Regions from separate parts of the Rhodococcus sp. NBC_00294 genome, predicted to be linked through region 1. Evidence: riboswitches for the same ligand, from Rfam matches in the RefSeq annotation. Region 1 holds a riboswitch; the other holds the start of a gene.

Region 1 (14,587 bases):
AGATGGTGGACGCGAAGGGGCGCAGCCGGGCGACGGTGCGGGAAGGCCGGAGGCCGGCCGGATTCGATTCGCGGGAAGGCCGGAGGCCGGCCGGACTCGATGCGCGGTCGTTCGACGTCACAGCCATGAGGGGGAGCCTAGCGTTCGAGTCACGAGTCCCTCGACGCGTCAGTCCGCGCGCTTCTGCAGCAGTTCCTCGGGCAGGTCGTGGGGGTCGATGAGGAGCTGATCGTTCTCGGCCTGCCGCACGGTCTCCGACACGGACAGGTTCTTACGCAGCAGCTTCCACTCGACCGGATCGATGGCCTCGATGGCCGTCCGCAGCACGGTCCGGTCCCGCGTACCCCAAGCGACGGGCATGGGGCTGACCATCTGCCACGTCTCCGAGATGGATTTGGCGCTCCGGTCGGACAGCACGGCCACGGAGGGGACGCGCTCGCCCTCGGTCATCGTGTGTCCCGGCAGCGCCCGCACGTTCCGGACGACGAGTGCGTAGTGCGGGACGGTGGTCTCCGGCTTGGCGATGTCGATCAGCGCGAGGATCGTGGCTCCACGCGGTCGCGTCTCCGACACCATGGCCGGCACCAACGCGCTCGAGGCGTACAGCTCGTCGATGGACCCGACCTTGCGGGGCGCCCACACGGACACCCACAGCGACATCAGGGCGGCCACGGCCAGCACCGCACACAGGATGTAGGACCACGCGTGGTCGAGGACGTACAGCCAGGCCGCGCCGCCCGCGAGGAGCACGGCGAAGACGACGGACGAGATGCGCAACCGCCGCACGTCGCCGAGGGTCTCGTTCACCGACCGGGCGTGCGCGCGGTCCACGGGGAAGTCGAAGGTGCGCACGTCAGATCGCCGGTCCCAGGAGGTCGTCGGCGTCGGTGATGCGATACGCGTAGCCCTGCTCGGCGAGGAAGCGCTGGCGGTGAGCCGCGTACTCCGCGTCGAGGGTGTCGCGCGAGACGACCGAGTAGAAGTGCGCCTGCCCACCGTCGTGCTTGGGGCGCAGCAGTCGGCCCAGTCGCTGGGCCTCCTCCTGCCGGGATCCGAAGGTGCCCGAGACCTGCACGGCCACCGAGGCTTCGGGGAGGTCGATGGAGAAGTTGGCGACCTTGCTCACCACGAGGGTCTTGATCTCGCCGCGGCGGAACGCATCGAAGAGCAGTTCGCGCTCCTTGTTCTTGGTCGAGCCCTGGATCACGGGGGCGTCCAGGGCCGCACCCAGCTCGTCGAGCTGGTCGAGGTACGCGCCGATGACGAGCGTCGGTGAGTCCTCGTGCCGCGCCAGGATCGACTTCACCACGGCGATCTTCGTGTGCGCCGTGGAGCACAGCTTGTAACGCTCCTCCGGCTCCGCCACGGCGTACGACATGCGTTCCGCGTCGGTCAGAGTGACGCGCACCTCGATGCACTCGGCCGGCGCGATCCAGCCCTGTGCCTCGATGTCCTTCCACGGTGCGTCGTAACGCTTGGGGCCGATGAGCGAGAACACGTCGCCCTCGCGGCCGTCCTCGCGCACCAGCGTCGCGGTGAGTCCGAGTCGGCGTCGCGACTGCAGGTCGGCTGTCATGCGGAACACGGGAGCGGGGAGGAGGTGCACCTCGTCGTAGATCACCAGGCCCCAGTCGCGGGAGTCGAAGAGCTCGAGGTGCTTGTACTCACCCTTGGTGCGGCGCGTGATCACCTGGTAGGTCGCGATGGTGACCGGGCGGATCTCCTTGCGCTCGCCGGAGTACTCGCCGATCTCCTCCTCGGTCAGGGAGGTGCGGGCGATGAGCTCGCGCTTCCACTGCCGACCGGCGACGGTGTTGGTGACGAGGATCAATGTGGTCGCGCGGGCCTTGGCCATGGCCGCGGCGCCCACCATCGTCTTGCCGGCACCACAGGGGAGGACGACCACACCGGATCCGCCGGCCCAGAACGAGTCGGTCGCCATCTGCTGGTAGTCGCGTAGCTCCCAGTGGCCACCGGAGAAGTCGAGATCGATGGGGTGCGCCTCGCCGTCGACGTATCCGGCCAGATCCTCGGCCGGCCAGCCGACCTTGAGGAGCATCTGCTTGAGGCGCCCGCGCTCACTGGGGTGGACGAGCACGGTGTCGTCGTCGACCTGTGCGCCGAGCATCGGGGCGATCTTCTTGTGCCGCATGATCTCGGTGAGCACGGCGCGGTCGAGGCTCACCAGGGACAGCCCGTGCACGGGCGACTTGACCAGCTGGAGCCGGCCGTAGCGGGCCATCGTGTCGACGATGTCGACGAGCAGGGGCTGCGGAACCGCGTAGCGGGAGAAGGTCACGAGAGCGTCGACCACCTGCTCGGCATCGTGGCCCGCGGCGCGCGCGTTCCACAGCGCGAGCGGGGTGATGCGGTAGGTGTGGACGTGCTCGGGTGCGCGTTCCAGCTCGGCGAACGGAGCGATGGCCGCGCGGGCCTGCCCGGCGAGCTCGTGGTCGACCTCGAGCAACAGGGTCTTGTCGGACTGGACGATCAACGGTCCGTCGGTCACGGTCTCTCCTTCACGCGCCCCGCATGGACGAACCGGGGCGCAACCAGTCCATTGTGCCTTGCACCGGCGCGGCGGTTCAGGCGAGCAGGGCCACCGACGTGATGCGGTGCAACGTGAAGTGACGCATGACACCGGCGTCGGGGTCCCACGCGTCGAGTTGGCCGCCGCCGACGGTCACCGGTTCGACGACACGGTTGCTCGAGACACCGGCAGCGTCCACGTAACCGATGCTGATCGGTGAGCGGGACAACGCGGCGCGCTGGAGAAGCGCGATCGTCGCGGCGCCGGACGCACGGGTGCCGTCGGACCGCACCCGTTCACGCTCGGTCCGGCGCACCTCTCCGGCTCGGGTGCCGGCCCGCATCTCCGAGACGAGGCGCCCCAGTTGCTCGTCCGTGGGGACGGCGGGCGTGCGGTAGGGCGAGCGACCGCGACGGGGGACGACGCGCGCACCGCGATCGCGGACGTCGACGATGGTGCCGGAGGAGTCCTCGCCCGCGGGTGCGAACCCGGCGGCGCGCAGCCCGGCCAGCACGTCGGCCAGCGGCGCCTGCGAGATCGCGACGGTCGGGGCCAGTGCCCGCAACGCGAGGGCCTCGGCGGCGGGAGAGGAGAGCACCTCCGCGAGCAGTGCGGGGTCCTCGCAGCGGACGAAGGACGACGCCACCCCGGCACGCAGGCGTCCGTGGCGGCGGGCGACGTCGTCGATGAGGTAGGTCAGCGACTGCGGGACAGGCGTCCGCGAATGGGTGGCGAAGAGGGCATGGAGCTCCGCGGCGGTGGTGCCGCCGTCCAGAGCACGTCGCAGCGTCCGCTCGTCGATGCGGTACATCGTCGCGGCGCCCGCCGACTCGATGTCCGCGACCGTCGCCATCCGCTGCGCGAGCTCGGGAGTCAACGGCCCGGGGGCGACGACGGTCAGGTCGGCCTGGACCAGAACGTGGTCGATGGGTTCGGGCAGGACGCGGTGCATCGCCGCCGCGGCCGAGGAGGGATCACCGATCAGTGCGCGTCCGGGGGTGGACAGTGCTCCGCGGCCGACGACCCCGAGAGCGCCGGCCTCGGCCAGGTAGCGGGAGACCGGGCCGACGCCCAGGCGAGCGGCGAGGCGAGGCCTGCGCCAGGTGGCGATGCGGACGACGTCCTCGGTGGCGAGGGCCTTTCCCGAGGCGAGATCGGCGATCACGCCCAGCACGATCCGCCGGTCTCGGGGCGCGGCGGCCGAGCGGGCCTCGTCGGACAGTGCGGCGATCGGCTTGTCGTTGGCGTCGCGCATGCCGATCAACCACGGCACCCTGGGCAGATCCAGCCAGGCACCTGCCAGGGTGGCCCAGCGCTGTGCCGGCGATGCGGTGACCCATGCGTCGACCGCGGGGGTGGGCGTCCACATGTCGTCGATGTCGGTGAGCGGTCCCGGATCGGGCAGCCCCACCGCGATGAGTCCGGCGCCCGCCAGGACCTCGACCAGCAGGCCGACTCGCGCCTCGTCGAGATCGGCTGCCTTCGCGATGCGTCGGATCTCCCGGACGCCGAGTCCCCCCGCCTTGAGTGCGGGCGCGGGCGTGCGGGAGAGCGAGTCGACGATGTCCTCGCAGTGCCGCAGCAGCTCGAGGGCCTCCCCGGCGGCGGCCGCGTCGACGTCCGCCACCCCGACAGCGGTGGTCGACGCCGCCGGTGGGGCCAGCGACACCGGATCGGTGACGGGCTCGCCGCGGAGTACCTGCGAGACCTGCGGCGGCAGTTCGACTGTGTTGTCGTCGAGCCAGGTGAGCAGCCCGGCGGCGAGCAGGCGCTGGACGGGCCGATCCGCGGGCGTACCGGGTGCAGCGTCGCGCGTCCGGCCGATCGACGACGAGCGGGTCAGCGTGGTGAGCAGCTCACGGCTGCGGTCGTCGATCTCCGCGAGCTTCGCACCGACCACCTCGGCGGTGAGCGAGGCGTCGACGTCGAAGAACCGTCCGACCCGCCACGGCACGGCGTCGCGTGCGGCCGCGACCAGGGTGAGCGACGTCGTGCCGCGCACCAGCGCACGCGCACGCAACACCGACAGAGCCGCGTCGACCGCCTTCTTCGTCGCTCGGCGGCCGACGATCTCGTCGAGTCGGGCGCGGGCGACCGGGGCGGTGTCGGCGCCCTCGTGCGCGAGCAGCTCCACGACGGTCAGGCACGTGGTGTCCAGGTCCTCGGCCGCGCGCAGTACCGAGGCACGTTGCTCGGACCGGCCCGCCAGAACCTCGAGTGTGGGCGGCGGCGGGATGGTCAGATCGGGGCGGAGCCGCAGCAGTTCGGCCAGTTCGTCGTCGCTGCGCGCGGACAACCACTCGGTGAGTGTGTCCGCCGGCGTGCCCTCGTTGTCGGTCATCGAGGTCAAGCGTAGAGACCGGTCCAGGGACCTGGACTGGCAGAGGCGCTACTCCGAATGGTGAAATGAACCATGGCGAACTCAGAGAAGAAGCGATATGTCGACCCGGGCTGGCCGCACAGTGCGGACGACGACGATCATCCCGTCACCGAACTGATGTCGGCGCGCGCCGGAAACCTGTCCCCGTTCGGTGAGGAGACGGAGTTCCCGCTGCCGGTGGACTCGCTGCCCTACGCGCATCCCCACACGGTCATCAACCGCTGACGCGCGAGACACGAGAAAGGCCCCCACCAGTCGGTGGGGGCCTTTCTCGTGGAGTGGGTCAGCGGGGCAGGAGATCCTGGTTCGCTGCGATGAAGCTCGCCACCTGCGGATCCGCGGTGGCGGCCTGGACGAAGCCCAGGATCGCCGGATCGTTGGTGAAGTTCTGGACGACCTGGGTGAGTCCCTGCACGGCCTGCTCGGTCGACGGGATGCTCGTCAGATCGGGGAGTGCCGGTGCGGTGGGCGCCGTGGTCGCCGGTGCGTCGCGCTGCGTCGGACCGCTGCTCAGTCCGAGCTGCGAGGAGCAGGACGGCCAGGCGCCCCAGCCCTGCGACTCGAGCACGCGCTCGGCGACGACGATCTGCTCTTCACGGCTGGCCTGGTTCGCGGTGGCCGCGAACTCTCCGCCGCCGTGTCCGGTCCAGGTGCTCGGCGAGAACTGCAGGCCGCCCTGGAAACCGTTACCGGTGTTGATGCCCCAGTTGCCGCCGGCCTCGCACTGCGAGAGACGGTCCCAGTCGGAATCGGGGGCTGCGTTGGCCGTGCCGCTGAATGCGAGACCTGCGGTGCCGACCAGTGCGCCGGTGACGGCGACCTTGGCGACGGTCTTGCCCGTGGTGCTCGGCTTGCGATGACGTCCGCTCATAAGGGTAGAAATCCTCTCCACACGCGCCTGCGAGGTCAGCTGTCGGATTCGGGCTGAGAGGTAGCCCGGCCTCGGTGCGCTCCTGGCTGGAGCGGAGAGGCTTCACCCCTAGGTCGACTGCTCGGTGCCCGGTGGGGCGCCGCGAGAGCCGGCCGGATATCTACGAAGGACGTGTGGGTCCCCCGCCCTCGTCCCTGATCATGTCTGTGAGGGATGTCCGGTACCCGCGGGACGAGGTTTGGCGCGGCGGGCCGGACGTCGGCCGAACTTCCGGCCGTGATGGACAGTATTACGAAACGGGCACACATGTCACTGTTCGATAACTTCCCCTGGTGCGCGCGTCGCGCCGCCGTTGTGAGGTGTTCGAACGGGTCGTCGCAGCTAGGACGGCGAAGGCGTGCTGACCACCGTCTCGTCACCCGTTCGTGACCGCTTCGTTATGTGTCCGACGTCACATGTGCGCAGGATCACAGCCACGACGACGAGCGCCAGAACACCCGTGGTCGGGTAGACGGTCTGCAGCACCACACCCTCGAGTCGGTTCGACGGCGGGAGCATGAAGGTGCCGATCGCGTAGACGTCACCGGGCGCCACCCAGAACCAGGCGATCTGCGGCAGGCTCGCGACGAGCGGCAGGATCCAGGCGAGCGGGTTCGAGGCACGCAGTGCGACGTCCATGCAGACGATGACCAGCGGCAGGAGCCATACCCAGTGGTGACCCCAGGAGAACGGGGACACCAGAGGCGCTGTCAGGCCGATGACGATCAGGCCGAGGAGCGGCAACCCCCGGCGGTGCGCCGCCGTGCCCACGAGAAGGCCGGCCACGCAGACGGCTCCGGCGATGACGATCCAGAGCAGCGTCGGCGCCTCGGTCATGCCGAACCACCTCGGTATCGACGCGCGTAGCGACTGGTTCGCGCCGGACGAGATGTCGCCGATGCGGGACGAGTCGGAGATGGCGCCGAACCAGTAGGTGACCGCGTCGGAGAAGAGCACGACGAAGCCGAGCACCACGGTCGCCGCGGCGGTGACGACGCCGACGACCAGTGCCCGCCACTGCCGTGTCAGCGCTAGGTGGACGAGGAACAGTCCGGGAGTCATCTTGATGCCGGTGGCGATGCCGACCCCGATGCCGCGGAGCCGGCTGCCCTCGGGCCGCGACAGGTCCCACAGCACCAGCGCCAGGAGCACGAGATTGATCTGACCGAGCCAGATGGTCATGCGCACCGGTTCGAGCCACGTGAAGACGATGGACAGTGCGGCGCTGACGATGCGGAGACTGCGGTCGTCGCGGAAGCCGAGGACCATCCAGCAGGACCGGACGATCAGATAGAGCAGCGCGATGTTCCCGAGCCAGAAGACGATGTTGGTCGTCGCAGTGGACATCGCCCCGAGAGGTGCGAACACCAGCGCGGCGAACGGGGGATACGTGAAGGGGAGTTCGCCGACCAGATCGTGGGCGTACAGCGGGGACGAGTCGAGCACCGTCGCTCCGCCGGCGCGGTACACGAGAGCGTCGATGCCGAACCGGAACAACCCGAACTTGGGGACGTCGAACGGGATGAGCCGATCGTGCGCGACGAGCGCCACGGCGGCACCGATCACGGTGAGGGCGACGAAGATCCTGTGTGATCCGAAGGTGCGGTCATCGGATTTCTTCAGTATCACGCACAGGATGGTAGACCGATCCGACGTGTATCACCCCTCGGGCCACGCCGAGAAGGAACCGTTCGTTCTGTTGAGTGCGCGCCCCGACGTCAGTAGCGCGTGGCCACGAACGGTGCGTCCGAGTCGACGATGTCCTTGCCCAGCGGCATGAGCGACACCGGGATCAGCTTGAGGTTCGCCAACGCCAGCGGGATCCCGATGATGGTGATCGCCATGGCGATCGCGGTGAGGATGTGCCCGATGGCCAGCCAGATCCCTGCCACGACGATCCAGATCACGTTGCCGATCACCGAGGCGACGCCCGCCGTGGGCTTGTCCACCACGGTCCGGCCGAAGGGCCACAGGGCGTACACCCCGATGCGGAAGGCCGCGACACCGAACGGGATGGTGACGATGAGAATGCAGCAGACGATGCCGGCCACGAAGTAGCCGAGAGCGAGCCACAGGCCGCCGAAGATCAACCAGATGACGTTCAGCAGCAGGCGCATGCGACCAGTATGCCCGGTTCCGCCGTGTCAGCGCCGGGCTCGGCGGCCCGACCGCAGCGCGTGGATAAGACCGAGCAGGAACCCCAGCGGGCACAGCATCGCCGAGAGATAGATCCACAGTCCGGGCGGATCGTCCCAGACGAGCAGCGTCACGAACATGACGACGATCGCCAGCAGGCCCAGCCCGAAACAGACGAGGGCGGCGACCAGGAGCGCCGGGGTTCCGGTACGGGGGGAGTCGGTCACGAGAGAGCACACTATCTCTCCGGCCTTCCCGCCCTGATGCCCCGACCGGCCTCCGGCCTTCCCGGCCTGACGACCCGACCGGCCTCCGGCCTTCCCGCCGCCTACCCCCGCGATATCGAGGTGCTCGTCGTTCGCGCAGCGGAGTACCATCGACTCATCGCGTCCCGAGCGCCAGGGCCCGTCATGGGCGGCGGCAACGGGCGCGATTATTCATGTGACGCGATCAACGAGACGAATGGGTGAGATCGGTGCCGACCGGCAAGGTGAAGTGGTACGACGTCGACAAGGGTTTCGGCTTCCTCTCGCAGGACGAGGGTGAGGACGTGTACGTCCGGTCGTCCGCGCTCCCGCAGGGAGTCGAGGGCCTGAAGGCCGGCCAGCGCGTCGAGTTCGGCATGGCCGCCGGGCGCCGCGGACCCCAGGCGTTGTCGCTAAAGGTTCTCGACCCGGCGCCCTCACTGCGTCAGGCGGGTGCCGCCGCCCGCCGCGATCAGCCGACCGCTCGCAAGCACACGCCCGACGAGTTGCACGGCATGGTCGAGGACATGATCACGCTTCTGGAGGCCACCGTGCAGCCAGAGTTGCGCAAGGGCAAGTACCCCGACCGCAAGACCGCCCAGAAGATATCCGAGGTGGTCCGGGCCGTCGCCCGCGAACTGGACAGCTGACCCGGGCGGTCACTCCCAGCGGCCGTGCGTGCGCCAGTGCTCGAACTGGGTGGTGAATCCGTCACGCGAGCCCCGAGTCCTAGAGGGCCGTCGTGGTGGCGATCGACCAGATGGCGTGGCTGACGATCTCCTCCTGGTCGGTGTCGACGTCGATGACACCGGACGGCAGGCGCACCTCGACGCCGATGAGCACGAGTCCGTCCTCGTTCACCGGCGGCACGGTGAGCGTGTTCCGAGTCCCGGGGGCGAAGTACTCGTCTGCTTCCACGACGTCGCCGGAGTCCGGGTCTCCGTAGACGCTGGCGAAGCCCCACGGGTTCTCCGAGATGGCGCCCGGCAGGGACAACTGCAGCGGATGGCCCTCGCGCACGGGCATCGTCGCGGTCGTGCCCTCGTAGTCGCAGAGCGGCTCCTGCACCGGGCAGTACCGGAACGGTTCCACTTCCTCGTACCGGCCGTCGGCGTACGCGGACACCCGCGGGGACTCCTCGGGGGCGTCGAGGATCGCCTTGCCGACCACCAGCACGAAGGCGACGCCGACGACGGCGACCAGTGCGGACAGTCCGTACAGGATCTTGCGTGTCGTCATCGGGGAGCGTCCTCGCCCGCGGGTGCGCGGCCCGCGTCCTGATCCACTCGGGGAATTCGGCCGGTGGCGTGGCGCAGTTCGCTGCCCGCCACCTCCTGGTCCGCTCGTACCGGTCTCTTGCCGCCGAAGCCGGGAAGCAGCGAGCCGCCCCGGTGGGTCACGAATGTCTGCACCAGGCCGATCGTAAGGACCACCGACACCACGGTGAAACCCAGCCAGTACTCGGTGGGGAGCAGCACGCCGAACGTGCCGCCGATGACCCAGCTCAGCTGCAGCACCGTCTCGCTGCGCCCGAAGCCGGACGCGATCGACTCGGGAGGCAGGTCGTTCTGCAACGACGCGTCGAGCGACACCTTCGCCAGCGCGCTCGCGCCCGAGGCGACGAGAGCCGCGAGCGCGGCAGTCAGCAGGCTGTTCGTCAGAGCCGCGACGATCGCGACCGCAGTGACGGCCGCGGTGCAGCGCACCACCAGCACCGACGGGCGACCGAGCTTCACCCGGGCGCCGGCGGCGTTGCCGCCGAAGTTGCCGAGTCCGGCCGCCGCGCCCACCAACGCCAACATGAGTGCCTGCTGGAGTGGCTCGTGCTCGGTGCGGGACTTCGCCACGAACGCGACGTACAGCGTGAGGAAGCCGGTGAGCACACGAATGGTGCCGTTGCCCCACAGTCCGGTGAGGACGTCGCGGCCGAGGGGCTGCCGCCGTTTGCTGGGCGCCGGGACGATGCCGATCGCGCCGGTGGTCGCCTCGGCGTGGTATCCGAGCGTCGCGGGCACCTCACCTTCGGTGACCTCCACCCAGGACGGGATGCGCATGGAGAGATACGCGCCGAACACCGTCACGGCGAACGTGAACCACAGTGCCCCGGCGGAACCCAGTGCGAACGCGATGGCACCCGCGACCGCTCCCGCCGAGATGGTGCCGCCCAGCAACCCGAACACGGTCAGGCGGGAGTTCACCCGGACGAGGTCGATGTCCGGTGGCAGCACCCGAGGGGTGACGGCTGACTTGAGCACCGAGAACGACTTGCTCAGCACCATCATCCCGAGCGCGGCGGGATAGAGGAGCCAGGTGTCGAAATTGAAGACCAGCACCACGGCGAGGACGGCGCGCAGGACGAACGAGGTGGCCAGCGCGATGCGGCGACCCTGCTGCAGGCGGTCGAGCATGGGGCCGATCAGGGGCGCGATGATCGCGAACGGGGCGATGGTGATGAGCAGATACAGGGCGACCTTGGTCTTGTCCTCGCCCGTCGCGGCGGAGAAGAACAGCGTGTTGGCCAGCGCCACCGCCATCGCCGCGTCCGAGGCGAAGTTGGCCATCGTCGCGTAGGTGAGCGCCGTGAGACCGGACTTGTCGGCTCCGTCGGCGGTGGCGGCGCGTCGGAACGTCGCGATGCCCTTGCCCGTGATCTCACGACCACGCATCGCCGCGACGCGGGTGACCGTCAGTTTGCGCGGTACGCGGGGACGGCGGGGACCGGTGTCCTGGTTCGGCATGCGTGTCGTCGGGTCGGGCGCCGTGGTCGGGTCGCCCGGGATCGTCTCGCCCGGTCCGGCCGTCGGTGGATGCAGCGGAGGCAGCGGCGATCGACGGGGTGGGAGTCGCTCGGACGGCGAGTAGTTGTCCCATCCCGGATGTCGCGAACCGGGGCGCGGATCGTCGGGACCTGTCACCCCGTCATTGTCCCCCACCTCGGGTCGGGGAGTGTGGGCGACTCGCTCGGCGGGGCGGCGTCCCTCGCTCACCGTGGTCGGAACTCGACCTCGAACAGAGTGGGCCACAATTTGCCGGTCACGAGGAAGCGGGACGTGCCGGGGACGGCCGCGATGCCGTTGAGGACGTCGATTCCGGACGTGTCCTCGAGTGCGGCACGCAACGGCGAGGCGTCGACGATCGCCGTCACGGCGCCGGTCGACGGATCGATCCGCACGATGTCGTCGGTCTTCCAGATGTTGGCGTAGATCCCGTCCGCGGTGCACTCCAGCTCGTTGATCGACGTCACCGGCCGCTCGCCCCGAGTCACGCGCACGCTGCCGGTGGGCTCGAAGGTGACCGGATCTCGGAAGGTGAGGGTGTCGGTGCCGTCGCTCATCACGAGGCGGCCGCTCGATCCCGCACTCGACTCGTCGAGGCACAGACCCCAGCCCTCGCCGTCGTAGTCGACGCGTCGCCGCTCCAGCAGAGTCTCACGATCTCGGGCCACCGCGATCCCGTCCTGCCAGGTCAGCTGCCACACCGCGTCGCCGGCGACGGTGAGGCCCTCGCCGAACAGCGGTGCGGGAAGGTCCACCTCCGCGAGCACGTCGCCCGTCTCCCGATCGGACGCCGTGACGCGGGAGCGGCCCTCGCGGCCCGTCCCCTCGAGCAATCGGTCACCGTCGATCTCGAGACCCTGGGTGAAGGCGTCGGTGTCGTGCGGCGACGTGCCGACGATCTCGACGCCGAAGCGGGGCACGTCCGCGGCCGGCGGTGCGGGATCCGGCGCGCATCCACCGAGCACCACCGCGGCGGCGACGGTTCCGGACCCGATCGCGCGGCCGACTCCCGAACCTGAACGCAAGAGACCCGAACGCATACGGCCATCCTGTCAGGCCCGGTGGGCGCACGACGCGAGCCGATGCTGCAAAATAGGGGGTGTGAGTGCCCCTGTCGTGACCGAGATCCCCCCGCTCCTCGCCGACGCCGTGTCCGTGGCGCAGGCCGCCGTCGTGGAGTCGGGCGAAGGCCCGGTCGGAGCCCACCTCGGGGTCGAGGCCGTCGACGAGGCCTCTGCGATCCACCGCTTCGCGGCCGACCTGCCCGGATACGGCGGCTGGCAGTGGGCGGTCGTCGTCGCAGCGCCCCCCGGCTCCGAGACCGTCACCGTCAGCGAACTCGCCCTGCTTCCCGGTCCGGACGCCCTGGTGGCGCCGACGTGGGTTCCGTGGGACGAGCGCATCCGTCCCGGCGATCTGGCTCCGGGTGACCTGCTGCCGCCACGCCACGAGGACGTCCGACTGGTGCCGGGGTACCTGGCCACCGGCGATCCCGCCGTCGACGACGTCGCCCTCGAACTCGGTCTCGGTCGCAAGCAGGTCATGAGCCGCGAGGGTCGGCTCGAGGCCGCCGAGCGGTGGGCCGAGAGCGACTTCGGTCCCGATTCCCCGATGGCCAAGGCGGCGCCGGGCACGTGCGTCACGTGTGGTTTCTATCTCGCTCTGCAGGGTTCGCTGAGCGCTGCGTTCGGCGTGTGCGGAAACGAGTTGGCCGCGGACGGACACGTGGTGCACGCGGCGTACGGCTGCGGTGCGCACTCGGACACCGAGGGACCGACCGGCGCCGGATCGCCCGCGTACGCGGCCTACGACGACGGTGCCCTGGAGACCACGCCGACCGAGAACACCGAGCCCCAGAACACCGAGCCCCGGGACACCGAGGCGGTCACCGACATCACGGAGTCGTCGTCGACCCTCTGACCGACCCCTTCGGGACGGAGGCACTGCGCGAGTCCGTTCTCGCGGCCTGGTCGTCGTCGCCCACCCGACTGCGGGAGGATGCGGCCACGGAGGCCGATCTGGTGGTGGGGGGCTACCGCGATCGCGTGATCACGGAGCTGGCGCAGAACGCCGCCGACGCCGCCTCCCGCGCCGACGTTCCCGGTCGCCTGGCGGTGTGGTCCGTCGGCGACGCGCTGCACGTCGCGAATGTCGGTGTGCCGCTGTCGATCACCGGGGTGCAGGCGCTGTCCGCGCTGCGAGCGTCCGACAAGACTTCCGAGCACGCCACGTCCGTCGGGCGATACGGAGTCGGGTTCACCGCCGTCCGTGCGGTGTCCGAGCGTATCGAGATCCGATCCACGTCGGGCTCGATCGTGTTCGACGGATCGAGGACGCGCCGAGCGATCGCCGCGCGTGGGCTCAGTGAGCCGGAGCAGGGCGTTCCCGTCCTCCGGTTGCCGTGGGCGTCGGACGACGTGCCGACCCCGGGTTGGGACACCGAGGTCGTGCTGCACGGCGTCGTGGACGTCGCCGAAGTGCTGACCGCGGCCGCCCGTGAGTCGATCGATCTGATGCTCGAACTCGATGCGCTGCAGTCGATCTCCGTCGACGGGACCGAACTCGTGCGTGAGGTGTCGTCGGGCCCGGGAGCGTGGACGGACGTGCGGGTCGGCGGCCGACGATGGTGGCGCGGCGACGCGGCGGCCGCACGCTGGTTTCTGCCGCTCGAGGACGACGGTCTCACGCCGGACTCGCCCGCGCCACTGACGCGGGACGTGCTGCGTGCGCCCACCAGATCCGATGAGGTGCTGACGATTCCGCTGCTCCTGATCGCGGACGTCCCCCTCCAGCCCGACCGTCGACGGGTCCTTCCGGGCGCCGACCTCTCGGTCGTGGCGACCGGATACGCGGCACTGGTCGCCGACCTGCCGGCGTCTCATCGGGCCGCCGCGGTACCGCGTCCGGGACTGCCGGCGTCCGAGGTCGACGAGGCGGTCCGCGCGGCGCTCGTCCGCGACCTGGAGTCGACCGCGTGGGTCCCGACGGCGGCGGGCCGGGCGGTACGTCCCGCGAATGCCGCGGTGGTGGACTCGATCTCAGCCGAATTGGCCGAACTCCTCGTGGACGTCGTGCCGGGTCTGGTGGCACCCGAGGCATCGGATCGCGCGTCGGCGACGGCTCTGGCGGCGGTCGGTGTGCGTCGGCTCGGGCTCGCGGGCATCGTCGAGAGCCTGTCGGGGGTGTCGCGGCCGCCGATCTGGTGGCACCGCCTGTACGACGCACTGACCGACATCGTGCACGACTCGGCGGACGTCGACGAGTGTGCGGCGCTGCCGGTTCCGCTGACGGACGGCCGCACCGTCACGGGTCCCCGCACGGTGGTGCTGGTGGACGGCGACCGTCTCGGCTCGGTCGGGTGGGCTCGTGTGGTGCACCCGGACGCCGCCCATCCGTTGCTCCGCCGCGCGGGAGCGCGGACCGCTCGCCCGGCCGACCTGCTCGCCGACCCCGCGTTGGCAGCGATGCTCGAGGATCCGGACGACGTGCCGGAGGAACTGGTGCACGACGTGCTGACCCTCGCGGCAGCTGTCGGCGGCGGGACGAGGATCGGCTCCGTCGGGTCGTTGCCGTTGCTCTCGTCGGACGGCGAGATGCGGGCGGCGGACG
Region 2 (14,587 bases), 1.7 Mb from region 1:
CCTCGCTCGATCCACCGTCGTGGCGATCCTGGATGGACACCTCTTCGGGGATGAACTTCTTGGTGAACTGCACGGCACCGACGCCGACACCGATGATCGCGAGACCCATGGTGAGACCGATGAGCGGTGTGTACAGGCTGTACAGCCCATAGCTGTCCTCGCCCATGCCGGCGTACTGCCACGGCCAGAACAGGTAGATGGCGATGAAGGCCACGGCCGACACACCCGCCAGGAAGAACCAGAGGCTGACGCTGCGCTCGGCGCGCTTCTCGGCCTTGGTTCCGGGGACGGGCCAGCGTGCGCGACGGAACGCCACGTCCACGTGATCGAGGTTGGTGCCGAGTGCGACGAGCTCGTCGCGGCTCATGGCGGCCAGTTCCTCGTCCGTGTACTTGCGGTCCGGGTCGAAGCCCTCGGGGAACTTGTTCGGATCGCCGGGCACGCCGTCGTCCTTGCGGTTGTCGTCGCTCATGACCTCACTCCGATCCACAGTGCTGCTGCGACGACCGCTCCGATGCCGACCACCCAGATGGCGATGGCTTCCGTACCGGGGCCGAAGCCGCCGAGTCCGTATCCACCGGGAGGCTGCGTCTCGGAGGAGGACTTGACGTAAGCGATGATGTCTTTCTTCTCTTCGGGCGTGAGCTGGCGGTCCGAGAACTTGGGCATGTTCTGCGGGCCGGTGACCATCGCCTGGTAGATCTGCTGCTCGTTCGCCGGGTCGAGTGTGGGTGCGTACTTGCCCGAGGACAGCGCGCCGCCGCGACCGGTGAAGTTGTGGCAGGACGCGCAGTTGAGGCGGAAGAGCTCGCTGCCGCGGGCGATGTCGCCGCCACGGAGTGAGTCCTGCGCGATCTCACCGTTGTCGGTGCGCACCACCGTGGGTCCGCCGCCGTTGGCCTGGATGTAGGCGCCGAGAGCGTCGACCTGCGACTGGTTGTACTTCGGGGGCTTCCGCTCGGCCTGGGCCTCGTTGCGCGCCATCGGCATGCGACCGGAAGAGACCTGGAAGTAGACGGCTGCTTCGCCGACGCCGATGAGGGACGGTCCGCGGTCCTGGACACCCTGGAGGTTTGCGCCGTGGCACGTCACGCAGGACGTGTCGTAGATCTGCTGGCCTTCGCGCACCATGGCCGCGCTGTCTTCCTGCGCGGTGGCGACCTGGGCGTCGGGGGTGAGGGCGGCGGCGAGGAAGCCCGCGCCGACGAGACCCATGAACAGCGCCATGGCGCCACTGACCCGGCGACGGGTACGACGCTTGCGACGCGCCTTGGTCGCCGAGGCGTCCGGCGTACCGGCGGACACGACAGTGCCGTCGTCGTCGGGAGTGGCGGGGGGAGAGGAACTCATCTGTATCCCTTGTCGTGTCGGGACGGCTTGTCGGATGCGACCGATGAGGCTGTCATCGGGTATTCGACGCCTGCTCGGTCAGCGGATGAAGTAGATCGTCGCGAACAGCGCGATCCAGACGATGTCGACGAAGTGCCAGTAGTACGACACGACGATGGCGGCGGTGGCCTGAGCCGGCGTGAACTTGCTGACCAGGGTGCGGGCGATCAGGAAGACGAAGGCGATCAGACCGCCGATCACGTGCAGGCCGTGGAAGCCGGTGGTGATGTAGAAGACGGAGCCGTAGACGCTGCTCGAGATCGAGGTGCCCTCGTGGACGAGGTGGTAGTACTCGTAGCCCTGGCCGGCGACGAAGAACGCGCCCATGGCCAGAGTGATCGTGTACCAGCGACGCAGTCCGAACACGTCGCCACGCTCGGCGGCGAACACGCCCAGCTGGCAGGTGAAGGACGATGCGATGAGCACCGCGGTCACGGGGACGGCCAGCGTCAGGTTGAGCTCGGTCGGCTCCGGCGGCCACTGGCCGGGAGCGGCCTGAGCCCGCGCGACGAAATACATCGCGAAGAGGCCGGCAAAGAACATCAACTCGCTGGACAGCCACACGATGGTGCCCACGCTGACCATGTTCGGTCGGTTCAGCGAGTGGACACGCTGGGTGATGGCGGATCCCGAAGTACCTACTGCGCTCGTCACATCGAGAAGTATGACTCGTCGTAGTACGGATGGCATAGCCGGGGCGGTATTGGCGAGTCGAGCATCGTTCGCGCGCGCGTGACACAGAATGTCTCCTCGTGGTCCGGTCGGCCCGTCTTCCTGGACTTTCTGTTCAATAGTACTCGTCTGTGCACGTCGGACCGGGTTCCGTCGACCCCCGCGCCCGTGATGTATCCCGCACGCCGGAGTCTCGACCCGAGCTTCAGACTCGATGCCTCCCGAGCGACTCCGGAACCGGTTCCAGCGGCATCTGGCACTGTCGTGACATGACTTCGGGCTCTGGTCGTGGGCGGACACGGTGGTGGCAGCGGCTGTTCGGCCGGGCGGCTCCGGAGCCCCTCGACCCCACTCGCACCGACCTCGTCGTGGTCGCGTCGTGCTTCGACGACGTGGAGGCGTGCTCGACGACCCTCGAGCGCGCGGCGCACACGGACCCCCTCTGGTCCGCGGACGACGACGTGGTGTTGCGCCACCACCTGCTCCTCCCCGCCGATCAGATCGCCGACGCGGTGTCGGTGGCGGCGCAGGACGGATACAGCGAGGCGACCGCAGGTCCCATGGCGCAGACTCCCGGGCATCTGCCCGGCGGTGTCTCCGACGCGACCGTCCTGGTGCTGCAGCGGGTGCAGGTGCTCGACGCGCTGCACTGCTCGCAGGAACGGTCACGGATGGCGGGGTTGGCCCAACGGCGCGACGGGGTGGTACTGGGCTGGGACGCCCTCCAACCGGCTGCCGAGGACGCATCGCCGGAGCACTAGGCTTCCCGCTCATGAGCGCTGGGGATGGCACGCGTACATGGGCACAGGTCCTCGGGGCCCTGGCATCACGCCAGGACCTGACGGGTGCCGACACGGCGTGGGCGATGGACGAGATCATGTCGGACAACGCCACCGCGGCCCAGATCGCTGCCTTCGGTGTCGCCCTCAAGATGAAGGGCCCCACGTCGGACGAACTGCGCGGACTGGCCGACTCGATGCTCGGCCACGCCAAGCGCGTGCCCGTGGACGACGACGTCGTCGACATCGTCGGTACGGGCGGCGATCGGTCCCACACGGTGAACATCTCGACGATGGCGTCGGTGGTCGTGGCGGCCGCGGGAATTCGGGTGGTCAAGCACGGCAACCGGGCCGCCTCGTCCAAAAGCGGCGGAGCCGACGTGTTGGAAGCGCTGGGCGTGCGTATCGACCAGGGGCCGGAGCGGGTCGCGGCGAGTGTCGCCGAGCTGGGCATCGGGTTCTGCTTCGCGCCCGTGTTCCACCCGGCGCTGCGCTTCGCTGCGGCGCCTCGCAAGGAGATCGGCATCCCCACGGCCTTCAACGTCCTCGGGCCGCTGACGAACCCTGCGAGTCCGCGCGCCGGTCTGGTGGGATGCGCGTTCGACGATCTCATCGACGTCGTCGCGGGCGTGTTCGCGGCGCGCGGCAACTCCGTCCTCGTGGTGCGCGGCGACGACGGGCTGGACGAGATCACCACGTCGACGACCACCTCGGTGCGCATCGTCCGGAACGGTGTCGTCGACCACGCGGTGCTCGATCCACGCGATCTCGGTATCGAGCGGGTGTCCCTCGACGCCCTCCGAGGCGGGGACGCCGCACACAACGCGGACGTGGCGCGTCGGGTGTTCGGCGGCGAACGAGGCCCCGTGCGGGACGCGGTGCTGCTCAATGCAGCAGGTGCCATCGCGGCGTTCCGCGGCGTCGACGGTTCGCTCGAGGACGCGATGGCCGGTGCGTTGACGACGGCAGCCGCCGCGGTGGACGACGGAGCCGCTCAGACCCTGCTGACGCGATGGGCGGCGTTCACGTCGGCCTGAGTCACTCGCCGATGGAGAAGCCCGCGTCGACGTCGGCGCTCGAGTAGGACTTGAACGCGATGTGCGTGTCTGTCCGCACCACGCCGGTGACGCGGTTGACGCGCCCGGTGATCACCTCGGCGATCTCCTCGTGCGTACGCACCTTGACCACGGCGATCAGGTCGACGTCGCCGGCGCACGAGTACACCTCGGACACACCCGGTACGTCGGCGACGGCACGCGCGGTCTCCGGAATGGAGTGCACCTCGGCGTGGATCAGAACGATGGCGGTGATCATGGTGAACCTTCCGAACTGTCGTGAGAGGGCGAACTGCGGGTCAGCCTAGTTCTCGGCCGTGCGGTCATCCCCAGGCCATCGTGCGTTCCTTCTCGCGGCGTCCGACGTCGCGCACGGCGGCGCACCACTGTGCCCATCGCCCCGCTCCGTGCGCCGGTTCGCACCATCCGTCCGTGGTGTCGACGATGCGGACGCCACCCGACTCGAGCCACCGCGCGATCAGCGCCACCTCCTCCGGCGTGGCACCGCGTAGGGGAGTGGCGTCCGGCACGACGGTCTCCGCACCGGCGACGAGTGCTTCCACCACGGGCATGGGTGCGACGCCGCGGCGGGAACGACCGGCACTGGCGAGACGTCCGTGCCGGACGACGACGAACTCCCACCCGCCGTCGTCGGCGCGGCGGGCGGCGATCAACTGCTCGATGGCCGCGAGTGCCTGCAGCCGCTGCACCGACCGCAGGGCCGTCAACAGGGTGGCCGCGCGGTCGCGCAGGCGGGCCGCGGACTCGAAGAGCAGATCCTCGGACAGTGCGTCGATCCGGGCGGCGACGGCATCGAGCACCGCTGCGTCGGCACCCTCGGTGAGAGCACGGAAGGCGACGGGCGCGTCGGCGTACTCCTCGGGAGTGAGCGGGCTCGCCGTCGCCGCCGTGCATCCACCGACGGCCTCGGTGGAACAGTCGTGCACCGCCGAGGCGGCGATGCGGTGGGTGCAGGAGCGCAGCCGGGTGTGCTCGGCGACGAGAGCGGCGGCCTCGGCGGCCGCCCCGCGAACGGAGAACGGTCCGAGCGCGCCGGGCGCCGGTGTCCGGACGATGGAGATGCGCGGGAACGCCTCGCTCGTCAGGGTCAGCCACCAGCCCTTGCGGGGGTACTTCGATCGACGGTTGTACGGGGGCGTGTGCGCACTGATGAGCCTCAGTTCGCGCACGCCCGCCTCGATGGCATGGCTGCACTCGACGTGGTCGACCCGGGTCGCGAGGGCGACCATCTCCTTCATGCGTCCGCGGGTCTCGGATCCCGTGAAGTAGTTCCGGACGCGGCGGTGGAGGTTGCGCGAGGTGCCGACGTAGAGCACCTCGTCGGACGGTCCGCGGAAGAGATAGACACCGGGGGCGTGCGGAAGGCCCGCCGCGAGCGTGCGTTTGGCGCGGTGCGCCGAGGACACCGTCGGCAGGTAGTCGACGAGTTCGGCGTAGCTGTGGACGCCCTGGTTGCCCACCCGTTCGATCAGCCCGTGCAGCACGTCGACCGTGGCCCGTGCGTCGTCGAGAGCCCGGTGGGTGGGCCTGGTGGACACCTGGAAGAGGGTGGCGAGCGAGGACAGCTTGACCGAGGGCGCCTCGTCACGGGTGAGCACCCGCCGGGCGAGCGTGACGGTGCACAGCACCCGGAACGACGGCCACGCCAGATCCATTCGCGTCGCCGCCGCGCGGAGGAACGCGGTGTCGAAGCGCGCGTTGTGCGCCACCAGCACGCTGCCGCGGGCGAACTCGACGAAGGTGGGCAGGACCCGCTCGATACGAGGGGCGTCGAGAAGCATCGCACCGGTGATGCCCGTCAACGCGACGATGGCGGGCGGAATGGACCGGCCCGGGTCCACGAGCGTCGCCATCTCACCGATCACCCGGCCGCCGCGAACCTTGACGGCACCGATCTCGGTGATCGCGTCCTCGCCCGGTCGGCCTCCGGTGGTCTCGAGGTCCACCACCACGAAGGTCGTGTCCCGCAACGACTGGTCCAGTTCGTCGAATGCGAGCTGCACACCGCGTGCATGCCCCGACACCACAGTCGCCCCATCAGTCACGTGCGTCACCGTAGGTGGTCCCACCGACAGGAACCCGGTCCGTCCACGACGAGCACGCCGTGTCGGTGCACGTCGTTAGCGTCCGTTTCCGAGGCGTGATCGAGCGTCGGATCGGGTGTGATCCGGGCTGAACATCACGGCGAGAGACCGTGAACCACAATGAGACGGAGATCACATGATTGTCGATTGCGGCGAGTGCACCGTGCGCGGAGACGCGTGTTCGGACTGTGTCGTCTCGGTGTTGCTGGGGGTGCCGGGCATGCCCGCGGCGTCGGCCGGCGGCCCGCGTGACGCCCCCTTCGCCACGCGCAGAATGCGTCTCGAGCAGGACGAACAGGAGGCGATGGCCGTTCTGGCGGAAAGCGGGTTGGTGCCCCGGTTGCGGTTGGTAGGCAGAGAAATTCCCTCACCGCAGGAGACCGGCCACGACCGACCCGCTGCGGGGCCGGAGCACGCCGCGGGGTGAGTCGGACCGTGATCGTTTCGCGACACGAGTCGGCTGGGCTCGACATCGGGGATGCCGTTTCGTAATCTTTCCGAGACATTGCGGAGTCGAGCAGAGCCACCAGGGACTGCGCCGCAAGGTCACCGCCTAATCGGCCGCCTCTTCCGGGTGGTCGTACCGGGAACCCACCGTTACACCGGGGTGAATCCCGTCGCAGTCGCACCAGCGGCTCGTCGGGTAGGGCTGATCTTCCCAGCCCGAACCCGTCAGCTAACTCGGTCGGCGGATATCAGGAAGAAACGGAGCACATCTTTTCGTGGCGAAACACCGCAAACCCAGCACTGCCTCGCGGCCGGTCCGCAACGTTCTCGTCGCCGGCGCGCTCACCGCAGGCGCTGTCGCCATCCCCGCCGCCCCCGCCTTCGCGGCACCGGTGGAGATCCCCGGTATCGGCACCTTCGAGGTCCCGGACCAGATCCTGAGCCAGCTTCCCCCCATGCCGCAGGTCCCCGCGCTTCCCGGCCCGGCCGCACCGCAGTCCAGCGCCGCGCAGGTCGCCGTGCAGGCAGCCGAGAGCAAGGTCGGCGCACCGTACGTCTACGGAGCCGCAGGCCCCAGTGCGTTCGACTGCTCCGGTCTCATGAAGTGGGCGTACCAGCAGGCCGGTATCGAGCTTCCCCGCACGAGCTACGACCAGGCCGCGGCCGGCGTGCCCGTCTCGCAGGCGGATCTGAAGCCCGGCGACGTCGTGTCCTTCTACGGCGGCTCGCACTCCGGCATGTACGTGGGCAACGGCAACGTCGTCCACGCGTCCACCGAGAGCCAGCCCGTCAAGATCGCTCCGCTGTCGTCGATGCCCTTCGACGGCGCACGTCGCTACGCCTGACGCAGCGACACCTTCGCTCGACACCCTGACGCCGCACGAAACCGATCGCCCGGTCGGTTCTGTGCGGCGTCAGTCGGTGAATCCGCCGTTTTCGACGGGTTCTCGGGCTTCGTGGACAGAATCATCGTTCGCGTCGTAATCTTTCCGTGACGTCCTCGGCCATCATCCGCGCCGCCGAGCGACCCGGACTCGTCCAGATCGGAGAACCGTTCATCGTGCCGTCATCGGTCCACCCCCGCGTTCGTCCCACTTCTCGTACGAGACTGCGTGGACTGGTGATCGTGAGTGCGATGACAGCGGCGATCGCCGTCCTCCCCGCCGGTCCCGCCGGCGCCGACCCGGTTCCCGGCGCGTCCGCCTCCGAGGCGGTCACGAAGCTCACCGATCTCTCGCGCGAGTCCGAGCAGACCACCGAGGCGATGCACAACGCCCAGATCGAGCTCGACGCGAAGCTCGCCGCCCAGCAGGAGGCGGACGCTCGACACGACGCCGACCGTGCCGCCCTCGACGCGGCCACGGCGCAGATCGACACGGTGCGGCCCGCCGTCGACAAGATCGCCCGTGCCAACTACCAGGGCGCTCGGACGAACCGGCTCTTCGCGGTCATGGTCAGTGATTCCCCGCAGCAGTTACTCGACCAGATGTCCGCTCTCGACATCATCTCCACCGACGCGGCCGCCACCGTCGGCACCTTCCGGGAGGCCAGCGACGCCGCAGCGGCAGCCGAGGCGGCGTCACAGCAGTCCGCCGACGCGGCCCGGGTGGCCACGGAGCAGGCGAAAGCTGTCAGCGACGACCTGCAGGGCAAGCAGAGCCGTCTGCAGAGCGAGATAGCCGATGTCGTCGCCGCGTTCGGTTCGCTGTCCGACACGGAGAAGCAGGGGCTGGCCGGCGCCGCGTTCCCGCCGGGCTTCGATCCCTCCGCCATCCTCGGCGCCCTCCCGCCGGGATCGCAGGCCGGAGCACTGTCGGCCGCGTTCACGCAGATCGGCAAGCCGTACGTGTGGGGTGCGACCGGCCCGGACGGGTACGACTGCTCGGGCCTCGTGGTGTGGGCCTACAAGCAGATCGGTAAGACTCTCCCGCGGTCGAGTCAGGCGCAGGCCGCCGGCGGCACCCCCGTCGACAAGGCGAACCTCCAGCCCGGCGACGTGGTCCTGTTCTATCCCGACGCATCGCACGTGGGTCTCTACGCCGGTAACGGCAACGTGGTCCATGCATCGACCTTCGGTGTTCCCGTTCGTGTCGAGTCGATGGCATCGTGGCCCTTCTACGGCGCTCGCCGCTACTGACGGTCCGCGCCCTGGCGGCGCTGGGCCTGGTTCTCTCCCTTCTGGTGGCGTGTTCGCCGTCGGCACCCGACGAGCAGACGCCCACGACGACTGCGGGCCCGGACGCCCGCACCGTCGGTGTCACGGCACTGCTCGACTTATGGACGGCCGCACTCCGCTCCGACGACGAGGCCGCGCTGCGCGAGTTGATCGACTCCGACGCTGACCCGGGATTCGCTGATCGCGAGATCGCCCGCGCGCAGGCGCTGCGCGGTCTGCCGCTGTCCGACTTCGGCTACGAGATCACTCCGGGTCCGGAGACTCCGGTGCCGGTCGATCGGGCGGATGCACTCGCGGCCACCGAGGTGTGGGCGCCGAACGTCGCACTGCGCTACGCCTGGGCCGACGCCGACATCGGTTCCACGAGTCGCGACATCGCACTCGTCGTCGCTCGTCGGGGCGACACGTGGCGTCTGGTCTCCGATGCCGACCTGCCGCAGTACGGGCGCACCACGTGGCGTGGCCCGTGGGACTTCGGGCCGGTGGTCACGGAGCGGGTCGCCACCGGGTCGACCACGTCGCTCGTCGTGGGTCACGAGGCGCAGCGCGCCTTCATCGACGACCTCGCCGCGGAGCTGCCCTCCGCGGTGGCGGCCGTGACCGAGTTCGCCGGGCTCGGATGGTCGCGCCGCGCGGTCCTGACGGTCACCGGTTCCGATGCCGAGTTCATCAGTGCGGCAGACGGATTCACGTCCACCGATGTCGCGGCCTCGACGATCGCGGATCCGGTCCGCGGGGGCCTGGTCACCGGCCAGCGCATCGTCTTCGGCCCGACTGCGCCGGACCGGCTCACCGACTCGACCCGCCGCACCGTGCTGCGCCACGAGCTCACCCACGTGGCCATGCGCGCGGTCACCGGGGAGGACGCGCCCCTGTGGATGCTCGAGGGTTTCGCCGACTACTCGGGCTATCGAGGCTCGGGACTGTCCTTCGACGAGATCGCGCCCACCCTCGCGGCCGTGGTCCGCGCGGCGGGACCGCCCAGGGTCCTCCCGGAGGACTCGGACTTCGCCGCGGGTGGCAGTCGCGGATCGATCGCGTACGAGTCCGCCTGGTCGGTGGCCTCGTTCGTCGCCGACCGGTTCGGGGAGCCGGTGCTCCGGCAGCTGTACGACCGTTTCGCGGCCGGACCGACCGATCCCACCGTGACCGATTCGGTCTTCTCGGCCACGCTGGGCTTCGGCACCGTCGACTTCCTCGCGCAGTGGGGGCAGTGGGTGGCGGAACAGGCCGCCGGGCAGAGCTGACGGCGGTCTCCGTCTACGGTGGTCCCATGCGTCGAACGCTGCTGGTGACCAATGACTTTCCTCCGCGGCGCGGCGGCATCCAGTCGTATCTGCACACCTTCGCCCAGCTGTTGCCCGCGGACGAACTGGTGGTCTACGCACCGCGGTGGCGTGGCGACTCCCACGTGCGGTTCGACGCGGAGCAGCCCTTCGAGGTGGTGCGGCACCCGACGACGTTGATGCTTCCGACACCGGACGTTGCCCGTCGGGCGGCCAGGCTGGTGGCCGACCGACAGTGCGACACGGTGTGGTTCGGGGCCGCTGCTCCGCTCGCCGTGCTCGGACCGCACCTGCGCCGTGCCGGAGCCGAGCGCGTCGTGGCCTCCACCCACGGTCACGAGGTGGGCTGGTCGATGCTGCCGGCGGCGCGGCAGGTGCTCGGTCGTATCGGCTCGACGGCGGACGTCGTCACCTTCGTCAGCCGTTACACGCGCGGCCGATTCGCCGCGGCCTTCGGGGCGGACGCGGCCCTCGAACACGTGCCGCCGGGGGTCGACTCGACCGTGTTCGCGCCCGACACGTCGGCACGGGAGACACTGCGCGCGCGCTACGGCCTGGGTGATCGGCCGACCGTCCTGTGCCTGTCGCGGTTGGTGCCGCGCAAGGGACAGGACATGCTGATCCGGGCGCTACCGGGGATTCGTGCGGAGATCGACGGGGCCGTGTTGGTCGTCGTCGGCGGCGGTCCGTACGGCGACACCCTAAGGGCTCTGGCGCAGTCGTGCGGGGTGGCGGATCACGTCGTGTTCACGGGGTCGGTGCCGGCCGAGGAACTGGCGGCACACCACACCCTCGCCGACGTGTTCGCCATGCCGTGTCGCACCCGCGGTGCCGGTCTGGACGTCGAGGGCCTGGGCATCGTGTTCCTCGAGGCGTCCGCGTCCGGCGTACCGGTGGTCGCGGGCCGGTCGGGTGGAGCGCCGGAGACCGTCGTCGAGGGCGTCACCGGCACAACCGTCGACGGCACCTCGGTCGACGACGTCCGGCGCGCCGTCGTGGACGTGCTGTCCGATCGTGACCGCGCCGCGGCGATGGGGGCCGCGGGACGCGAGTTCGTCTCCACCGAGTGGCGGTGGGACGACCTCGCCGCCCGACTGGCTCACTTGCTGTAGATGGCCTCGATGTCGCTCGCGTAGGACTTCTGGACCACGGCGCGCTTGAGCTTCATCGTCGGGGTCAGCTCGCCGCCCTCTTCGGTGAAGTCCGCCGGCAGGATCCGGTACTTCTTGATGGACTCCGCGTGCGAGACCGTCTTGTTGGCTTCGGCCACGGCAGCATCGATCTCCGCGACGAGGTCGGGATCCTTCGTCAGGTCGGCGACGGTGGCGCCCTCGTCCTTGCCGTTGCGCTGCTTCCAGCCGGGGAACGCATCGGGGTCGATGGTGATGAGCGCGCCGATGAACGGCTTCTGGTCACCGACGACCATGGCCTGACCGATGAGCGCACTGGCCCGCAGCGAGTCCTCGAGGCCGGCGGGTGAGACGTTCTTGCCACCCGCCGTCACGATGATCTCCTTCTTGCGCCCGGTGATGGCGATGAAGCCGTCCTCGTCCACGGCGCCGAGATCGCCGGTGTGGAACCACCCGTCGGTCAGCGCCTCGGCGGTGGCGTCGTCGTTCTTCCAGTAGCCCTCGAAGACCACGCCGCCCTTGAGCAGGATCTCGCCGTCGTCGGCGATGCGGACGGCGTTGCCCGGCAACGGCTTTCCGACGGTGCCGATGCGCTGTTCGTCCGGCGTGTTCACCGCTGCCGCGGCGGTGGTCTCGGTCAGGCCGTAACCCTCGTAGATGGTCACACCGATGCCGCGGTAGAAGTGCGCGAGGCGCTCACCCAGCGGGGCGCCGCCCGAGATGGCGAGTTCGCACTGCCCACCGAGCGCTGCGCGAAGCTTGCCGTAGACCAGACGGTCGAACACAGCGTGCTTGGCGCGCAGCACGATCGACGGGCCACCGGTGTCCCGCGCCGCGCTGTAGGCGACGGCGGTGTCGGCGGCCGCGTCGAAGATCTTGCCCTTGCCGTCGCCGTGAGCCTTCTGACGCGCGGTGTTGTACACCTTCTCGAACACGCGCGGGACGCTGAGGATGAAGTGCGGTCGGAACGAGCCGAAGTTGTCGACGAGGTGCGGGATGTCGTGGGTGTGCCCGAGTGTCGCGCCCTGGTCGAAGGCGGCGATGGACACCGCACGTGCCAGCACGTGGGCCATCGGCAGGAACATCAGGGTGGTGCGTCCCTCGGTGAGCATGCGGCCGATGGAACTGGCGGCGATACCGCGGGACTCGGCGATCAGGTTGGAGTGCGTGAGCACGCAGCCCTTCGGCCGTCCCGTGGTGCCGGAGGTGAAGACGAGCGTCGCCGGGTCCGAGGAGCGCAGCGCCGCGACGCGGTCGGCCACCGTCGCGTCGGTGGTCTGGGCACCGGCGTCGGTGAGGACGTCGATGGCGCCGGGCCGCTCGGCGGAGGCGTCGATCTGCAGGACCGTCGCGACACCCGGCAGCACGGGAAGGATGTCGGTGAGGATGTTCGTGTGGGCCACCGTCTCGGCGATCATCGCGGCGGCGCCCGAGTTCTCGAGGATCCACCGCACCTGGTCCGACGAGGACGTCTCGTACACCGGAACCGTGACGGCGCCGGCGGACCAGATCGCGTAGTCGAGCAGGGGCCACTCGTAGCGGGTCGACGACATGAGGGCGACCCGGTCGCCCTGCTTCACGCCGGATGCGATGAGCCCCTTGGCCACTGCGCGAACCTGGGCCGCGAAGTCCGCTGCGCGAACGTCCGACCACCCGTCGCGGGTGGCGCGGCGGTACACCACGACGTCGGGCCGGGTCTTCTCGTGCGCGAACACGGCGTCGACCACCGACGCGTCGTCCTCGATGGTGAATGGTGCCGGGACGGTGAACTCGCGCACGGATTCCTCCGATGTCGTAGCGGTTTCGGACGAGGCTTCACAGTAATCCTGTCCATTCCCCGGATGTCACCGGCACGTGCTCGTCGACCGAGGTCGTCGACGCCGTCGACGAGGGCACGTGGGATTCTGGTCCGCATGAGCAGTGTGCAGGTCGCCGACCAGACGTTCGTCGCAGCACGGGCCGAGGACGTCGCGGCGCTCGTGTCGGACACCCGTCGATGGCGGGCCTGGTTCCCGGGTCTCACCGTCACGGTCCAGGAGGACCGGGCCGAGAAGGGTGTCCGCTGGGTCGTCGGGGGACAGCTCCAGGGAACCATGGAGGTGTGGCTCGAGCCGATGCTCGACGGCGTCGTACTCCACTACTTCCTGCACGCGGAGCCGACCGACGGAGTGCAGGAACCGTCCACCCACCGCCGACGAGTACTGGGCAAGCAGATGTCGTTCGAGATCAAGGCGCTCCTCGAGGCCGGGCGGGCGGCGGGAGAACCGCCGGTCCCGGGGCTTCGGTCCTGACTCGCGGGTACTCGCGGCGACAGGAACCGACCCCGCCGTTCGGGCGGTGCCACCGGACGGTCGATCATGTGGGTACACGGACGCCGATCAGGTGACGGCACGCGGCGCGGAGGGAACGAGTTCCATGGCAGACAAGACCACGAAATCGATCGTCGTCGGAGCGGCGCCGGACGAGGTGATGGCGGTCATCGCCGATTTCCCCAGGTATCCGGAATGGGTCACCGCGGCCAAGTCGGTCGAGATCCTCGAGGAGGGGGAGTCCGGCCGGGCTCGCCGGGTCCGGTTCGTGCTCGACGCGGGCATGGTCAAGGACACCTACGAGCTCGAGTACGACTGGCGGCCGGACGGCACCGCGGTGTCGTGGACGCTCGTCGCGGGGGAGATGCAGAAGTCCCAGGTCGGGTCCTATGTGCTCACCGAGAAAGGTGCCGGAAGCACCGAGGTGACCTACGAACTGACGGTCGATCTCGCCATTCCCATGATCGGCTTGTTCAAGCGCAAGGCGGAGAAGGTCATCACCGACACCGCGTTGAAGGAATTGAAGAAGCGAGTCGAAGGCTGAGCGATCGCGTTCCCGAGACCGCCGCGCGGATCACGTTCGTCGTCGGAGCCGGCGGTGCGGGCAAGTCCACCGTCGCCGCGGCCCTGGCCGTCGACGCACACCGCGCCGGTCGGCGTGTGCTCCTCGCGTCGGTCGACGGCGCGGATCCGTCGGACCTGGTGTCCGACGTCGCAGTCGAGGTGCTGCGCATCGACCCCTCGGCCGTTCTCGAATCGCAGTACCGCCTGCTGACCACGGCTCTGGCGATGGCCGGACGCCACGACCACGGCGCCGGTCCGACGCTGCCGGATCCCGAGGAGCTGACGTCGCTGCCGGGCGCCGAGCCGCTCACCGCGCTGCTCGAGGTGGTGCGCGTCGCCGACAGCGGCGAGTGGGACGACGTGATCGTCGACTGCCCCGGACCGATGTCCTGGCGGGAGATCGTCGCGACCCCCGGAGCTGTCGCGGGGTACGTCGAACGCATCTGGCCACGTCATGCCCGCGTCGTGGCCTCGACGGGCCAGGACGTCCGCGCGGCCGTCCTGGTGGAGCTCGTCGATCGTGTCGTGGCGGCGGCGACGTCGGTCACCGCCGTGCTCGAGGACGACGGACGGACCTCTGCCGTCGTCGTCTCGCGTCCGACTGCGCGGTCCTTCGCAACGGCGCGAGAGCTGGTGGCCGTCACCAGTTTCCACGGCGTCCGCGTCGATCGTGTG

What was found. Region 1 has a riboswitch for cyclic di-AMP ahead of OHB23_RS20195 (transglycosylase family protein). Riboswitches for the same ligand answer to the same signal wherever they lie in the genome.
Region 2: another riboswitch for cyclic di-AMP. It lies ahead of OHB23_RS12080 (C40 family peptidase); the one in region 1 lies ahead of OHB23_RS20195 (transglycosylase family protein).

Annotation. Positions count from the first base shown of each region.
Region 1 is NZ_CP108043.1:4,303,873-4,318,459, reverse strand. Features, by position in the region: gene OHB23_RS20220 (pyridoxal phosphate-dependent aminotransferase) at 1-127, opposite strand, end outside; gene OHB23_RS20215 (DUF3239 domain-containing protein) at 169-852, opposite strand; gene OHB23_RS20210 (DNA repair helicase XPB) at 854-2,509, opposite strand; gene OHB23_RS20205 (helicase-associated domain-containing protein) at 2,586-4,871, opposite strand; gene OHB23_RS20200 (hypothetical protein) at 4,944-5,135, shown strand; gene OHB23_RS20195 (transglycosylase family protein) at 5,194-5,781, opposite strand; cyclic di-AMP (ydaO/yuaA leader) riboswitch at 5,790-5,996, opposite strand; gene OHB23_RS20190 (glycosyltransferase 87 family protein) at 6,163-7,449, opposite strand; gene OHB23_RS20185 (YccF domain-containing protein) at 7,539-7,937, opposite strand; gene OHB23_RS20180 (hypothetical protein) at 7,965-8,183, opposite strand; gene OHB23_RS20175 (cold-shock protein) at 8,432-8,851, shown strand; gene OHB23_RS20170 (DUF2771 domain-containing protein) at 8,931-9,440, opposite strand; gene OHB23_RS20165 (MFS transporter) at 9,437-11,116, opposite strand; gene OHB23_RS20160 (glutaminyl-peptide cyclotransferase) at 11,185-12,018, opposite strand; gene OHB23_RS20155 (DUF3027 domain-containing protein) at 12,071-12,898, shown strand; gene OHB23_RS20150 (sacsin N-terminal ATP-binding-like domain-containing protein) at 13,024-14,587, shown strand, end outside.
Region 2 is NZ_CP108043.1:2,569,422-2,584,008, forward strand. Features, by position in the region: gene qcrA (cytochrome bc1 complex Rieske iron-sulfur subunit) at 1-472, opposite strand, end outside; gene qcrC (cytochrome bc1 complex diheme cytochrome c subunit) at 469-1,350, opposite strand; gene ctaE (aa3-type cytochrome oxidase subunit III) at 1,429-2,043, opposite strand; gene OHB23_RS12055 (hypothetical protein) at 2,331-2,822, shown strand; gene trpD (anthranilate phosphoribosyltransferase) at 2,834-3,877, shown strand; gene OHB23_RS12065 (Lrp/AsnC family transcriptional regulator) at 3,879-4,154, opposite strand; gene OHB23_RS12070 (DEDD exonuclease domain-containing protein) at 4,219-5,961, opposite strand; gene OHB23_RS12075 (hypothetical protein) at 6,137-6,427, shown strand; cyclic di-AMP (ydaO/yuaA leader) riboswitch at 6,541-6,706, shown strand; gene OHB23_RS12080 (C40 family peptidase) at 6,723-7,292, shown strand; gene OHB23_RS12085 (C40 family peptidase) at 7,583-8,584, shown strand; gene OHB23_RS12090 (hypothetical protein) at 8,554-9,870, shown strand; gene OHB23_RS12095 (glycosyltransferase family 4 protein) at 9,897-11,021, shown strand; gene OHB23_RS12100 (AMP-dependent synthetase/ligase) at 11,009-12,817, opposite strand; gene OHB23_RS12105 (hypothetical protein) at 12,953-13,330, shown strand; gene OHB23_RS12110 (SRPBCC family protein) at 13,455-13,892, shown strand; gene OHB23_RS12115 (ArsA family ATPase) at 13,922-14,587, shown strand, end outside.